DNA from 4 places in the Allobosea sp. MMO-172 genome. Region 2 is predicted to be linked to each of the others. Evidence: riboswitches for the same ligand, from Rfam matches in the RefSeq annotation. Region 2 holds a riboswitch; each other region holds the start of a gene.

Region 1 (3,621 bases), on a different contig from region 2:
CCGTCACCATGAAGGGCCGCGACGTTTCACGCGCCACCTCGAAGAAGCACATGCCCGTCAGCAGCTCGACCTTGCGGCGCGCTTCGCCATAATCGACGGCGATCGCGCTGTCGGGGCCGAGCGTCGCCTTCGTGCCGTCGGCGAGCGTGAGCAGCCGCGTCTCGCCCTTGCCGGTGGCATGGTCGGCGCGGTTCCGCAGCAGGATCTCCGGCAGCAGCGCATAGCTGGCGCCGAGAGCGCCGAGGCCGAGCACGCCGCCGAGCAGCAGGGCCCGGCGATTCGGCTCGGCTCCTTCGCCATGCTCGGCGAGCACCTTGCCGGCAGCGCCATGCAGCCTTGCGACGCGCGCCCAGGCGCGCTCATGCGCCGGGCTGCGCGCCCGCCACGAGCGCATCATCTCGCTCGCCACCGGATTGGCGGGGTCGTTCTGCAGGCGGATCACGAGGTCGATCGCCTCGTCGGTCAGCCTGTCCTGGTCCTGTTCCGTTTCGCGCATCCGTCATCCTTCGGCGTGGCGCGGCCCAAGGCCGACGACACACGCCTACCGTCTATAACAAACGAGCGGCGGAAAAATTCACCAGCAGGGCAGGCTGGTTTCAGAGATCGTCGACCCGCGCGAGCAGATGGCGATAGGCCTCGTGGATCAGCCCCCAGGCCCGGGCATTCGACAGGCCGAGTTCCCGGGCGACCTCCGCGATCGTGCAATCGCCGATCCGGTGCATCTCGAAGGCCAGGCGGGTGCGCTCGGGCAGTTCCGCGAGCGCCTGCTGGGTCTGCGCGAGGCACTGGCGGGAATAGACGATCCGCTCGGGCGACGGCGCAGGGTCGGCGATCTGCGCGGCATCCTCGGCCGGCAGGTCCGTGAAGGATACGATCGCGTCGCGCCGGTGATGGTTGATGCTGAGATTGCGCGAGACCTGATAGAGATAGGCTCGGGGATTATGGTTGAGCCCAGCTTCGGGCGGAGGCGCGGCGAGCACGCGCACGAAGGTGTCCTGCGTCAGGTCCTCGGCCGTCTCGGGGCTGTGGCCGCGCTTGCGCAGGAAGCGGTTGATGTCGCGGGCATAGCGCACGAACAGCTGCTGCAGGTCCCAGCTCATCGCACCTTCACCGGCTCTGCGGCGCAAGGGAGCAGGCAGCCGGGCAGCATCGCTGGATGCGCCTGGCTCCGCTCCTGTGAGCCGTCAGGGAATGGTCTGGCGTAGGTCATGAGCCAGGGCGACCAAGGGCTAGGGCAAAGTTCAAATCGTTCAGCCGATCTTCGGCGTCATGGTGCCCGTGGATAAACGAGCAGGGATTTCCTTGCAATGACAATGATTTAGAACTATTTCAGAGTGCATCTTCAGCATCGGGAATTCCGAATGCCGTTCACGGAATCCATGCTACGGCGGCTGCCGATGGTGCTGGTGGGGCACGGCAGTACCCACTGCGAACAAAGCGTTATCCCGCTCAGCTAGACCGAAAATGCTCGAAACTTGGCGAGATCCAGCCTTGCCCCGGGGATGTGGACATGCGCTCCCGGGCGATCGCCACTATCAAGCCGTTGGCGCACCTCGGAAAAGCCAAGCGCAGAGCCGCCCGCTGAACGCTTGAGATCATTGGGCACCGCTAACCGCTCGCGTAGCGATCCCGCGTTCTCGTGAAACCCGCGGGAGCGGCATCGGACAGCGTATTTTTCGGGCCGCGAATGGCGTCGGCAGATGCCTCGGTGACATTGCTTCTGGTCTCGCCTACAAATGTCCGGACCAAGGGGTGTCCCGCAAGGGGCTGAGATACCGCTGGCGCGAGCAGCGCGGTGACCCTTCGAACCTGATCCGGATCATGCCGGCGAAGGGATGGGAATTGTCAGCCCTGCCTTTTGCCGGCCTCGTCGCGAGGCTGCATCATGTCGGAAAGCCGCGGTCTCGCTGCCAAGCGTGGAAGGGCAGCATCATGACCGAACGATTCACCGAGACGCTCAAGCAGGCCAGCGAGCCGGCCTGGACGAAAGCCGTTGAGCACCGCTTCGTCACTGAACTCCTCGCAGGCTCGATCTCCGACGAGGTCATGGCGTCGTATCTCGTTCAGGACCACCGCTTCCTCGACAGCTTCCTGACGCTGCTCGGCGCGGCCATTGCCACCGCGGATAGCTTCGATGCACGGCTGCGCTTCGGCCGTTTCGTCGGCATGGTGTCGGGCGAGGAGAACACCTATTTCCTGCGCGCCTTCGACGCATTGGGCGTGACGCAGGCGCAGCGCGAAGCCATTCCCGATGCAGCGCCCACCAAAGGCTTCCAGGCGATCATGAGGGAAGCTGCGGAAACCCGCTCCTATGCCGCGGCACTTTCGGTGCTGAATGTCGCCGAATGGCTCTATCTTGACTGGGCGTCCCGCGCGCCGCGGCCCTTGCCAGACAATTTCGTCCATGCCGAATGGGTCACGCTGCACGACAATCCCGACTTCCGCGACTTCGTCGCCTTCCTGCGCTCGGAGCTGGATCGCGTCGGCCCCTCCGAAGCGGAGGTCAGCCGGGATTTCTTCCTTCGGGCCGTCTCGCTCGAACTCGCCTTCTTCGATGTCGCCTATGAGGCAGCGGAGTGATCATGGACGTCTTCGATCGTCTCAAGCAGGCCGCTGTTCCCGAATGGCAGAGCTATGTCGACCATGCCTTCGTTCGGCAGCTGGGCCAGGGCACGCTGCCGGAAGCCGCGTTCCGCACCTATCTCGTGCAGGATTACCTGTTCCTGATCCAGTTCGCCCGTGCCTGGGCGCTCGCCGCCTATAAGAGCCGCACCATCGCCGACATCCGCGCCGCGCAGATGGGGCTGGCTGCAATTCTGGACGAGACGGAGCTGCATGTGCGGCTCTGCGCACGCCGCGGGATTTCGCGCGCGGAGCTCGATGCCGCGCCGGAGCATCCGGCGACGGTCGCCTATACGCGCTTCGTGCTGGATTGCGGCGCGGCCGGAGATCTGCTCGACCTCCAGGTGGCGCTGGCACCTTGCGTCATCGGTTACGCCGAGATCGGCAATGCGCTTGCCCCCGACGGTGTGGCTGCGCTGGCCGAGCATCCCTACCGCGACTGGATCGCCGAATATGCCGGCGAAGCGTATCAGGACGTCGCCGCAGCCGCCCGAAAGCAGCTCGACAGGCTTGCCGCGCGAAGCATGACCGAGCATCGTTTCGGCGAGCTGGCTGCCCTCTTCAGCAAGGCGTCGCAGCTGGAAGCGGATTTCTGGCAGATGGGGCTTGAGGCTGCTGGTTGACGGCCTTGCGCCGGCACGACGTGATGTTGTCGGCGCATTTCACCGATCTCCAGCGAACCGGCCCAATCGGCGTCTCACAAGGAGGCTGTAGGAAATCCATCTTCGATTCTTGGCGGACCACCTGATCAAGATGTCAGCGCACCACATGGGCGACGGGGTTCGGCACGATTGCCGTCCAGTCTCCGCGCGCATGTGCGAGCGCAAGGCGCAGATTGTCCTCCAGAGGCGCAGCGACGACTTAAACGACGTGCCGGCCCGGATGGTCTCGTGGTACGTCGAGGTCAGAACGGGCTGCGCCTTGGTGGCTCGCCCATTCCGCTCCTCGCATCAGCTGACGACGAGTGGCGATCTGACGTCAGTAGTGGACCGATAATGC
Region 2 (3,621 bases):
TCGGTCACGATCACCGCCGCATCCGCGCCGGCCACGCATTCATAGGCGTCGCGGCAATAGGTCACGCCGGCCGGCAGCACCGCCTTGGCCTGCTCCATCCCCTCCGGATCATAGGCTCTGATCGTGGCGCCGCCATCCTGCAGGGTCGTGATCACAGCGATCGAGGGTGCGTCGCGCATGTCGTCGGTGTTCGGCTTGAAGGTCAGGCCCAGCACCGCGATCGTCTTGCCCCGCACCGAGCCGCCGCAGGCCGCCACCACCTTGCGGCCCATCGCCCGCTTGCGCTGGTCGTTCACCGCCGCGACGGTCTCGACGATGCGCGACGGCGTGCCGTAATCCTGCGCCGTCTTGATCAGGGCGAGCGTGTCCTTCGGGAAGCAGGAGCCGCCATAGCCCGGGCCGGCATGCAGGAACTTCGAACCGATGCGGTTGTCGAGGCCCATGCCACGCGCCACGTCCTGGACATTGGCGCCGACCTGCTCGCAGAGATCGGCGATCTCGTTGATGAAGGTGATCTTCGTCGCCAGGAAGGCGTTGGCGGCATATTTCGTCAGCTCCGCCGTGCGGCGGCCGGTGTTCAGGATCGGCGCGTTGTTGAGATAGAGCGGCCGGTAGATATCGGCCATCGCGGCCCGCGCCCGCTCGTCATCGGTGCCGACGACGATGCGGTCCGGCCGCTTGAAATCCTCGATCGCGGCGCCCTCGCGCAGGAATTCCGGATTGGAGACCACGGCGAAATCGGCATCGGGCCGGAGCTCCCGGATGATGCGCTCGACCTCGTCGCCGGTGCCGACCGGAACCGTCGACTTGGTCACGATCACGGTGTAGCCGCGCAGCGCCTGCGCGATCTCGCGGGTGGCGGCATAGACATAGGACAGATCGGCGAAGCCGTCGCCGCGGCGCGAGGGCGTGCCGACGGCGATGAAGACCGCATCCGCCTCGGCCACCGGCCCGGCGAGATCGGTGGTGAAGGACAAGCGCCCCGCCGCCGCGTTGCTGCGCACGAGCTCGGACAGGCCTGGCTCGAAGATCGGGATTTCGCCGCGCTTCAACGCCGCGACCTTGCTCTCGACCTTGTCGACGCACACGACGTCATGTCCGAAATCCGCAAAGCAGGCCCCGGAGACCAGGCCTACATAGCCCGAGCCAACCATCACGATCTTCATCGGTTTCTCCCTGGGGCTGACCCATCATGGCAAGCCGAGGATTGCTGTTCGCAGCTGCGGCATAGCGCAATCACCGGAAAATCGGAATTGGCTTCTTCTCGACGGGCCTGCCCTGGCCCCGCCCCCGGCTGCGATATCGCGGCCGTTATCGCTTGACAGCAGGGCCCACCGCTCGTCATCTGCATCCGTTCCCAGGGGGGCCTCGCTAGGAGGCTGAGATTCCGCCGGCCGGGCTTTCGAGCCTCAAGCAACGCGGTGACCCTCCGAACCTGATCCGGATCATACCGGCGTAGGGATGCGGGACATGCGGCCACCCAAGGCCCTGATTCCAGCTTGCGCCGATGATCCTGTTGCGATCGACGCTTCCGGCTTGTCCGTCGGCGCCGGAACGGAGTGGGCTTTCAAGTGACGCAAGCCGAGATCATCGCGGCGCTATTGGCGTTCATCGCGCTTCCCGATGCATCGGAAGCCGAATTCGAGACGATGGCGCTGAAGGTCTTCGCCTATCAGTTCCGCAACAACGAGCCCTATAAGCGTTTCTGCCTGCAGCGCGGCCGCACGCCGCTCTCGGTGAAGCGCTGGCGCGACATCCCGGCCGTGCCGATCACCGCCTTCAAGGACCTGACGCTGAGCTGCAGCCCGCCTGAAGCCGCCAGCCACGTCTTCATGACCAGCGGCACGACACAAGGCATCCGCGGCCGCAGCTATCACCCGACGCTCGACGTCTGGAGGCGCTCGATGCTGGTGAATTTCCGGGCGCGCTTCATGCGTGGCCGCGAACGCATCCGCATGGGCATCCTCTTCCCCGACGAGGCGGAGCTGCCGAACTCTTCGCTCGCCACCTATCTCTCGCTCGCCAAGCGCGAATGCGGCACGCCGGCTTCCAAAACCTTCATCGATGCTGCCGGTCTCGACCTCGACGGCCTTCTGTCGGCGCTCGCCGAAGCCGAAGCGAGCGGCGAACCCTACGCCCTGCTCGGCGCGAGCTACTCCTTCGTTCCCGTGCTGGATGCGCTCACGGCAAGCGGCCGGCGCTTCGCCCTGCCGGAAGGCAGCCGCATCCTCGATACCGGCGGCTTCAAGGGCCAGTCGCGCGAACTGGGGCCCGACGAATTCTATGACGGGCTCAGCGCCGCCTTCGGCGTGCCGCGCTCCACTTGCATCAACATGTACGGGATGACCGAGCTGAGCTCGCAGCTCTATGACGACGGCAACGCCACCTGCCCGTCGGTGAAATCCGGGCCGCACTGGATTCGCAGCCGCGTCGTCGATCCGCTGACCGGCGCCGACCTGCCCGAAGGCGAGCGCGGTGTGATCGTCCATCACGACCTCGCCCATTTCAACTGCCTCGCGGCGATCCTGACCGAGGATGCCGGCGAGATCGTGCCGGGCGGCTTCAAGCTGCTCGGCCGCGTCGATGGCGAGGCCTCGAAGGGCTGCTCGGTCGCGATCGCCGAATTCCTCGCAGCGGCACGAGGCTGAAGCCGGTGATCGAGCATGCGGGCCATCTGCCGGGCCTGAACGCCAGGACTTTGCGCTGGCGCGAGGTCCGTCACAGCGCCTGGGGCGAGAGCGCCACCATCGCGCTGCCGGAGCTGGACGAGGCGCAGGCGGCGGCGCTCTGCACGCATGTGCGCGACAACGCCCGCGCCCGGCTGAAACGGATGGAGACCGCCCGCATCGTCGCGGCGATCGACGGCGCCGTCGCGCGGCTGCTCGACCGTGAACACCCATTGCGGCGCAAGGCCGAACATTTCCTGCCCATCGTCACGGGCTATGACCGCGAGACCGTCAGGCTCGGCCTGACCGGCTATCTCAAGACCTTCCGCAAGCCGCAATTGCTGCGCTTCCTCGCCGAGGATTTCGCCAATCCCGGCGTGCTCGACGGCTTCCAGCCGACACCGAAGAGCGGCTATCTGCGCGCCCATGGTCCGGAGCTGCTGCTGCATGTCTGGGCGGGTAATGTCCCGGCGCTCTCGCTCTGGAGCCTGATCTGCGGATTGCTGGTCAAGGCCGGCAGCATCGGCAAGCTCGCCTCGGCCGAGCCGCTGACGGCGGGCTGGTTCGCGAGCCTGCTTGCCGAGATCGATCCCGAGATCGGCGAATGCCTCGCCATCACCTGGTGGAAGGGCGGCGAGGCGGCAGCCGAACCGATCTTCCTGCGCGAGGCCGACACCGTCATGGCCTATGGCGGCAACGAGACACTGACGGCGCTGCGCGCGAAGCTACCGATCACCACCCGCTTCCTGCCGCATGGCCACAAGATCGGCTTCGGCGCGATCGCCCGTGAAGCTCTCGACAGCCGCAAGGCGCCTGCGCTGGCCCGGCTCGCGGCTCACGACGTCATCCGCTACGAGCAGCAGGGTTGCTATTCGCCGCAGATGCTCTTCGTCGAGCGTGGCGGAAAAGTGAGCCCTGCGGAGTTCGCCCGCTATGTTGCGCAGGAGCTCGGCGC
Region 3 (3,621 bases), on a different contig from region 2:
CGATGGCCAGCAGCATGTTGGCGGTGACGTTCTGCGCCACCGTATTGGTCAGGCAATGGATGCGCGGGCGGCGCCTGGCCACCCGCGCAAGGATCGATGCGACGCTGGCCGCGTCAAGCTTTTCGCTGAAACCGCTCATTCAGCAGCAGGTAGATAGATACTCCCGCCCTTGTCGAGGAATTCCTTCGATTTTGCGGCCATGCCTTCCACGGCCATAGCCTCGAGGCTCGCGCGCTCGTTGTCGCTCATCGCCAGAACCTCGGCGCGCAGATCCTGCGTGATCTTCATCGAGCAGAATTTCGGGCCGCACATCGAGCAGAAATGCGCGACCTTGTGGGCGTCCTTCGGCAGGGTCTCGTCATGGAACTCCCGCGCCGTATCGGGGTCGAGCGCCAGGTTGAACTGGTCCTCCCAGCGGAAGTCGAAACGGGCGCGGGAGAGCGCATCGTCGCGGATCTTCGCGGCCGGGTGGCCCTTGGCGAGATCGGCGGCATGGGCGGCGATCCGGTAGGTGATGACGCCGGTCTTGACGTCGTCGCGGTTCGGCAGGCCGAGATGCTCCTTCGGCGTGACGTAGCAGAGCATGGCGCAGCCATACCAGCCGATCATCGCCGCGCCGATGCCAGAGGTGATGTGGTCGTAGCCCGGCGCGATGTCGGTGGTCAGCGGTCCGAGGGTGTAGAAGGGCGCCTCGCCGCATTCGCGCAGCTGCTTGTCCATGTTCTCCTTGATCTTGTGCATCGGCACATGGCCGGGGCCCTCGATCATTACCTGACAGCCTTTGTCCCAGGCGATGCTGGTGAGCTCCCCCAGCGTCTCCAGTTCGGCGAACTGGGCGCGGTCATTGGCGTCGGCGATCGAGCCCGGGCGCAGGCCGTCGCCGAGCGAGAACGAGACGTCGTAGCGGCGCATGATCTCGCAGATCTCGTCGAAGCGCTCGTAGAGGAAGCTCTCGCGGTGATGCGCCAGGCACCAGCGCGCCATGATCGAGCCGCCGCGCGAGACGATGCCGGTGACGCGGGATGCCGTGAGCGGGACATAGGGTAACCTGACGCCGGCATGGATGGTGAAATAGTCGACGCCCTGCTCGGCCTGCTCGATCAGCGTGTCCTTGAACACCTCCCAATCGAGCTTGATCGGATCGCCGCCGACCTTTTCCAGCGCCTGGTAGATCGGCACCGTGCCGATCGGGACCGGCGAGTTGCGCAGGATCCAGGAGCGGATGTTGTGGATGTTGCGGCCGGTGGAGAGATCCATCACCGTGTCCGCGCCCCAGCGGATCGCCCAGACCAGCTTCTCGACCTCCTCGGCCGCGCCGGAGGTGACGGCCGAATTGCCGATATTGGCGTTGATCTTGACCAGGAAATTGCGGCCGATCGCCATCGGCTCCAGCTCGGGATGGTTGATGTTCGCGGGGATGATGGCCCGGCCGCGCGCGATCTCCTCGCGGACGAATTCCGGCGTGACGAATTCCGGCACGTTGGCGCCGAAGCTCTCGCCATCGGCATGGCGCTCCCGTGCGCCTTCCAGCATGGCGGCGCGGCCGAGATTCTCGCGATGGGCGACATAGATCATCTCGGGCGTGACGATGCCGGCCTTGGCGAATTCGTACTGCGTCGTCAGCTGGCCGGGCTTCGCCTGCAGGATCGGGCGCTCGGCCGGGCAGGCCGGCACGAGCTGCTCGGCCGAGATGTTGCCGTTATCGGCGGCGGTGACGGCGCGCCCCGCGACCTGCTCGAAGCCGCGCGCGTCGAGCCAGGCGCGGCGCGGCTGGATGAGGCCGGCATTGAGATCGATCTTCGCATCGGTCTCGGTGAAGGGGCCGGAGGGGTCGTAAAGGCGCACCGGCGGCTCGGCATCGGTCGTCAGCACGACCTCGCGGAAAGGCACGCGCATCTCGGGATGCTCGGGCGCGGCGACATAAATCTTGCGCGAACCGATGATCGGCCCGGTCGTCACGCTTTGCGGCGCGGTCTTGACGCTATTCTTCTGGGGTTTGGTGTGGGCATTCATCAGGGGATCTCCTCCTTGGTACAGGTCAGGAGATCCGGCGTCGAAGCGGTTCAAGCGCTGTGATGCGGGTGCAGGCCAAGGCTGCACCGCGTTCCAGTCCCTCCGCCGGTATGACCCGGATCAGGTTCGATGGGTTCAGCTTCGAAAGCCGTCTCAGCCCTTGCGGGCACCCCTCGGAACGCAGACGAGGTTAGGCGCAGCGCCGCCGCTTGGCAACGGGCTGTGCGAAGCTCCGATAGGACTGGAAGGAATGGCTCAGGCCGTGCGGTCGACCAGCGTGCCTTGCCCAGCCGGCAGCGTCGCTTGCGTCTGCTCGACGCTCTGCTGGAGCATGGCGACAAGGCCCTGCTCGGCCTGCGCATTCTGCTTGAGCATCTCGACCGACAGCGCCTGCCGGGTCGAGTCGGCCTGCATCGAGACGATGCTGGTGGCGAGGGAGATGGCGTCGCTCATGGCGGGCACGCTAACCCGGCAACCCTACCAAATCCTCAATCCGGTCCCTCAAGGTGCGATGATAGAGGGCAAGCGAAACAGGCGCAGGGAACGGCTGTTCCCTGCGCCTGTGGAAGAGCGGGGCCGCTTAGATCGCCATGCGTCCCATCGGACGCAGTGTGGCGATCAAGCTTTTGTCTTGGCATCGGATTTCTCCGAAAAGTGGATTCCACTTTTCGGTCCGATGCCTAAAGAGCAACCCCGTCCGGTCGTCACTGGTTCTGGCCGCTCAGCAGCGGCGTGATCCGCCGGAGCGTGACGCGCCGGTTTTCGCGGGAAGCATCCTGCGTGTTCACCTTCAGATACTGCTCGCCATAGCCCTGGGTCGTCAGGTTCTCCGGCGGGATCTGGAAGTCACGCGTCAGGATTTCCGCGACCGATTGCGCGCGGCGATCGGAGAGCGAGAGGTTGTCAACATCGGCGCCGACGGCGTCGGTGTGGCCCTCGACGAGGAAGACCTCGTTGGGCGAACGCTGCAGCGCGCGCTTCACCGAATCCGCGATCACCGACAGGCGTCGGCCCTGATCGGCCCCGACCTGCCAGGAGCCGGTGTCGAAATTGATCGTGTCGATATCGACGCTGCGCATGCGGGCGCGCAGGTCCGGCGAATAGCGGACCTCGTCCAGCGTGTAGCGGCGCGGAATCGCGGCGATCGGCGGGGCGGTGATCGTCTCGTAGATCAGGTCCTCGTCGGCCCGGTCCGCATCGACGATATAGCGCTCGCGCGGGATCGGCAGCGGCGGCGGCGGCAGCACCACGACATCGTCGGCGAAGCGCCCCGGACGGTCCCGCAGCGTATTGTCGATGATGATCACCTCGCGGTTGTCGCGGTCGATGCGGGTGCGGCGGATCAGCCGGCCCTCCTCGTCCGTGACGGTGACGATGCGCGTGCCGTCCGGCCGCTCGAAGATCGTGCGGTTCTCGCCATCGCGGCGCTCGGAGCGGCCCTGCCAGCCGAGATCGCGGAAACGCTGGTCCTCGTCGCGGCGGATGATGGCGCGGCCGTCATCGTCGCGGATGATGGTGCGGCCGGGCTCGCGGATGATGGTGACGTCACCCTCGCGCCGTTCCTCGCGGCGGCTCCGGATATCCTCGAAGCGCTGCGCGCCCTGCGCC
Region 4 (3,621 bases), on a different contig from region 2:
CATCGCAGCTTGCCGCGCCTCCGCCGGCGCCGCCTCTCGCAGCAGGCGCTGGCGCCATCGCTCTTCCCAGGCGTCGAAGGCGGAAGGATTGGCGAAGAGGCTGCGACAGGCATCGGCATCTCCCGCCGGGCCGGCGGCCTCGCTCAGCCGGCGGAAGACCAGCGTGAAATCGGCTTCGCCCTGCTGCATCGCCTCAAGCAGCGTCCTGATGAGATCGACATCCTCCGCTTCCTCGGACGCAAGGCCGAGCTTCCGGCGGAGCCCGGCGATCAGATGGGTCTGGAATTGCGGATCGAACCGGTCGATCGCCTCCTGCGCGATCGCCACGGCCTTGTCCTGGTCCTGCGCCAGCAACGGCAGCAGCGTCTCGGCGAAGCGGGTCAGGTTCCAGCGGGCGATCGGCGGCTGATTGGCATAGGCATAGCGGCCGCGCTCGTCGATCGAGCTGAACACGGTCGTCGGGTGATAGGTGTCCATGAAGGCGCAGGGGCCGTAATCGATGGTTTCGCCGGCGATCGACATGTTGTCCGTGTTCATCACGCCGTGAATGAAGCCGATCGTCATCCATTGCGCGATGAGCGCGGCCTGCGCGGCGATCACTGCTTCCAGCAGGGCGAGGTAGCGCCCGTCGCCCGTGCAGGCTGGATAGTGCCGGATGATGACATGGTCGGCGAGCAGGCGCAGGCCCTCGTGATCGCCCCGCGCGGCGAAGAACTGGAAGGTGCCGATCCGGATATGGCTGGAGGCGACGCGGGTCAGCACGGCACCGGGCAGCAGCGTCTCGCGCCGGACGGAATCGCCCGTCAGGACGACGGCCAGCGCCCGCGTCGTCGGCACGCCGAGCGTCGCCATCGCCTCGCTGACGATATACTCGCGCAGCACCGGGCCCAGCGCGGCACGGCCATCGCCCCGGCGCGAGAACGGGGTCGGGCCCGCGCCCTTGAGCTGGATATCCTGGCGCCTGCCGTTCCGGTCGACGATCTCGCCCAGCAGGATGGCGCGCCCGTCGCCGAGCTGCGGGCTGAAGCCGCCGAACTGGTGCCCGGCATAAGCCGTGGCGATCGAAGCGGCGCCCACGGGGACGTCATTGCCGGCCAGCATCGCCACGCCGTCCGGGCTCTTCAGCCAACCCGCGTCGAGCCCGAGCTGCGCCGCCAGCGGCTCGTTCAGCCGCAGCAGCCGCGGCGCGGGAACCGGCGTCGGGGCGACCGTGGCGTAGAAGCGCTCAGGCAGGCGCGCATAGGAATTGTCGAAGGGGATCGCGACCATCGACCATAGATATACCCGGCAGGCCACGGCGCAACATCGAGGAGATTGAGGCGGACGTGGTGAACTGGCGGTGCGCTCGCCCCTGGAAGTCCGCGACGGCAAGCGTACGATTCTTTTCCTTCCGGCGGACTTTTGAACCGGGTCTGCGCCGGCGTGGATGCTCCTCAGCCCCGTGGCGGGTCGGGTGCTGCGGCAATCAGGACGCGCAGCTGACGCAGCTTAAGCCGTTGGGCTCTCGGCAGAAATCGCAAAGGCGGGAAAAGGAGTGGCGGAGACGGAGGGATTCGAACCCTCGATACCCTTGTGGGGTATGCTCATTTAGCAAACGAGTGCCTTCAGCCTCTCGGCCACGTCTCCGGCGAGAGGCTCTATGCCCGATTGCCGAGGCGTTTGACAAGCCTCGTCGGCAACTTCCTTCTCACTGTCTGTGCATGCGTGTGGTCTGCACGAGCGATCCCTCCCGTGTGAAGGGAGGGCGCAACCGGTTTCCCTCGTGCTAGGGCGGCATCTTCCGCAAAGGAGCTGTGCGCCGGCTTGCCTTGCCCCTCTGCCCGGCAGCCACTAGATTGGGCCCGTCCGTTGGGGTGCCGAGAGGCTGAGAGGCGCGGGTTTGCGCCAACCCATCGTACCTGATCCGGGTAATGCCGGCGAAGGGAACGGTCTTCGGCTCGCAGATATTCCGCTCGTGCCCCAGGCCGCTGCCTTTCCGGGAGCAGGGAAGAGCATGACGGCGCAACGCCTTCAGTCAGGCTTGAATGTCGCGGTGGTCGGCGCCGGCGTGGTCGGTTTGGCCTGCGCCACCGAATTGCTGGCGCGCGGCGCCAGCGTGACCGTCCATGAGCGCGGCCCCCACATCGGCGCCGCCGCCTGTTCCTGGTATGCCGGCGGCATGCTGGCGCCCTGGTGCGAGGGCGAGAGTGCCGAGGAGCCTGTGATCCGGCTTGGCCAGCAGGCGGCCGCCTGGTGGGAGCGCCATGCCGGCGGCGTCGCCCGCAACGGCACGCTCGTCGTCGCACCCAGCCGGGATCGTTCGGAATTGCGCCGCTTCGGCCAGCGCACCAGCCATTTCGAGGAGATCGACGGCGAGGCCATCGCCGGTCTGGAGCCCGACCTCGCCGGACGATTCTCGCGTGGGCTGTTCTTTGGCGGGGAGGGACATCTCGACCCCCGCCGCGCGGTCGCTGCGCTCGCCGAGCGGCTCATCGCCAACGGCGCCGTCATTCAGTTCAACAGTGCCGCCGAGCCCAGCGATCTCGATGCCGATATCGTGCTCGATTGCCGGGGACTGGCGGCGCGCGATGTCCTACCGGATCTGCGCGGCGTCAAGGGCGAGATGCTGCTGCTGCGCAGCGACGATATCAGCCTGTCGCGGCCGGTCCGGCTGCTGCATCCGCGCATCCCGCTCTATATCGTGCCGCGCGCGGATGGGCTGTTCATGGTCGGCGCGACGATGATCGAGAGTGGCGAGCGCCGCCGCATTTCCGCCCGCGCCATGCTGGAACTGCTCGGCGCGGCCTATGCGCTGCATCCGGCCTTCGCCGAGGCAGAAATCGTCGAGATCGGCACCGATGCCCGCCCGGCTTTCCCCGACAATCTGCCGCGGCTGACGCGTCGCGGCCGGGTGATCCATGTCAACGGGCTCTATCGCCACGGCTTTCTGCTCAGCCCCGCCATGGCGCGGATGGCGGCCGATGCCGTGCTGAACCCGCAAGCTAGACCGGAGATGCTGCATGACCTTGCTGCTTAACGGCGCGCCGCAGGAGATCGTGGCCAGGACGCTGGCCGAGGCGCTGGCCGAACTGGGCTATGGCGGCCGCATCGTCGCCACCGCGGTGAACGGTGATTTCGTGCCGGCCCGCAAGCGCGCCGAGACAGCCCTGAACGAGGGCGACCGCATCGAGATCGTCGCACCGATGCAGGGAGGTTGAGATGGCATCCTTCTACGGCTTCGAGCCCGAGAACCCGCTTTTCCTCGGCACGGCGCAATATCCGTCGCCGGCGATCCTCGCCGAGGCGGTGAAGCGCTCCGGTACCGAGGTCGTCACCGTCTCGCTGCGCCGGGAATCGTCAGGCGGTGCCGGTCAGGCTTTCTGGGCGCTGATCCGCGAGCTCGGCGTCAAGGTCCTGCCGAACACGGCCGGCTGCCACACCGTCAAGGAGGCGGTCACCACCGCGCAGATGGCGCGCGAGGTCTTCGGCACCGACTGGATCAAGCTCGAGGTGATCGGCGAGGACGATACGCTCCAGCCGGATGTGATCGCGCTGGTCGAAGCCGCGCGCATCCTCGCTGACGACGGCTTCAAGGTCTTTCCCTACACCACCGAGGATCTCGTTGTCGGCGGGCGTTTGCTC

Evidence for each region. A riboswitch is a leader RNA that binds a small molecule or an ion and turns the genes downstream of it on or off. The one in region 2 is predicted to bind thiamine pyrophosphate.
Region 1: it holds a riboswitch for thiamine pyrophosphate, as region 2 does, so the genes downstream of both, WFK61_RS11820 (TenA family protein) here and WFK61_RS03130 (LuxE/PaaK family acyltransferase) in region 2, are expected to answer to the same signal.
Region 3: it holds a riboswitch for thiamine pyrophosphate, as region 2 does, so the genes downstream of both, thiC (phosphomethylpyrimidine synthase ThiC) here and WFK61_RS03130 (LuxE/PaaK family acyltransferase) in region 2, are expected to answer to the same signal.
Region 4: it holds a riboswitch for thiamine pyrophosphate, as region 2 does, so the genes downstream of both, thiO (glycine oxidase ThiO) here and WFK61_RS03130 (LuxE/PaaK family acyltransferase) in region 2, are expected to answer to the same signal.

What each region holds. Positions count from the first base shown of each region.
Region 1 is NZ_JBBCUM010000006.1:237,578-241,198, forward strand. It holds gene WFK61_RS11810 (FecR family protein) at 1-496, opposite strand, end outside; gene WFK61_RS11815 (RNA polymerase sigma factor) at 597-1,100, opposite strand; TPP riboswitch at 1,739-1,853, shown strand; gene WFK61_RS11820 (TenA family protein) at 1,933-2,580, shown strand; gene WFK61_RS11825 (TenA family protein) at 2,583-3,245, shown strand; gene WFK61_RS11830 (bifunctional aconitate hydratase 2/2-methylisocitrate dehydratase) at 3,601-3,621, opposite strand, start outside.
Region 2 is NZ_JBBCUM010000001.1:655,723-659,343, forward strand. It holds gene WFK61_RS03125 (UDP-glucose dehydrogenase family protein) at 1-1,166, opposite strand, end outside; TPP riboswitch at 1,350-1,479, shown strand; gene WFK61_RS03130 (LuxE/PaaK family acyltransferase) at 1,572-2,648, shown strand; gene WFK61_RS03135 (acyl-CoA reductase) at 2,654-3,621, shown strand, end outside.
Region 3 is NZ_JBBCUM010000006.1:88,168-91,788, reverse strand. It holds gene WFK61_RS11185 (hydroxyethylthiazole kinase) at 1-139, opposite strand, end outside; gene thiC (phosphomethylpyrimidine synthase ThiC) at 136-2,013, opposite strand; TPP riboswitch at 2,093-2,197, opposite strand; gene WFK61_RS11175 (hypothetical protein) at 2,269-2,466, opposite strand; gene WFK61_RS11170 (OmpA family protein) at 2,718-3,621, opposite strand, start outside.
Region 4 is NZ_JBBCUM010000013.1:53,550-57,170, reverse strand. It holds gene WFK61_RS18730 (protein adenylyltransferase SelO) at 1-1,269, opposite strand, end outside; tRNA gene WFK61_RS18725 (tRNA-Ser) at 1,536-1,626, opposite strand; TPP riboswitch at 1,840-1,942, shown strand; gene thiO (glycine oxidase ThiO) at 2,021-3,016, shown strand; gene thiS (sulfur carrier protein ThiS) at 3,000-3,197, shown strand; gene WFK61_RS18710 (thiazole synthase) at 3,199-3,621, shown strand, end outside.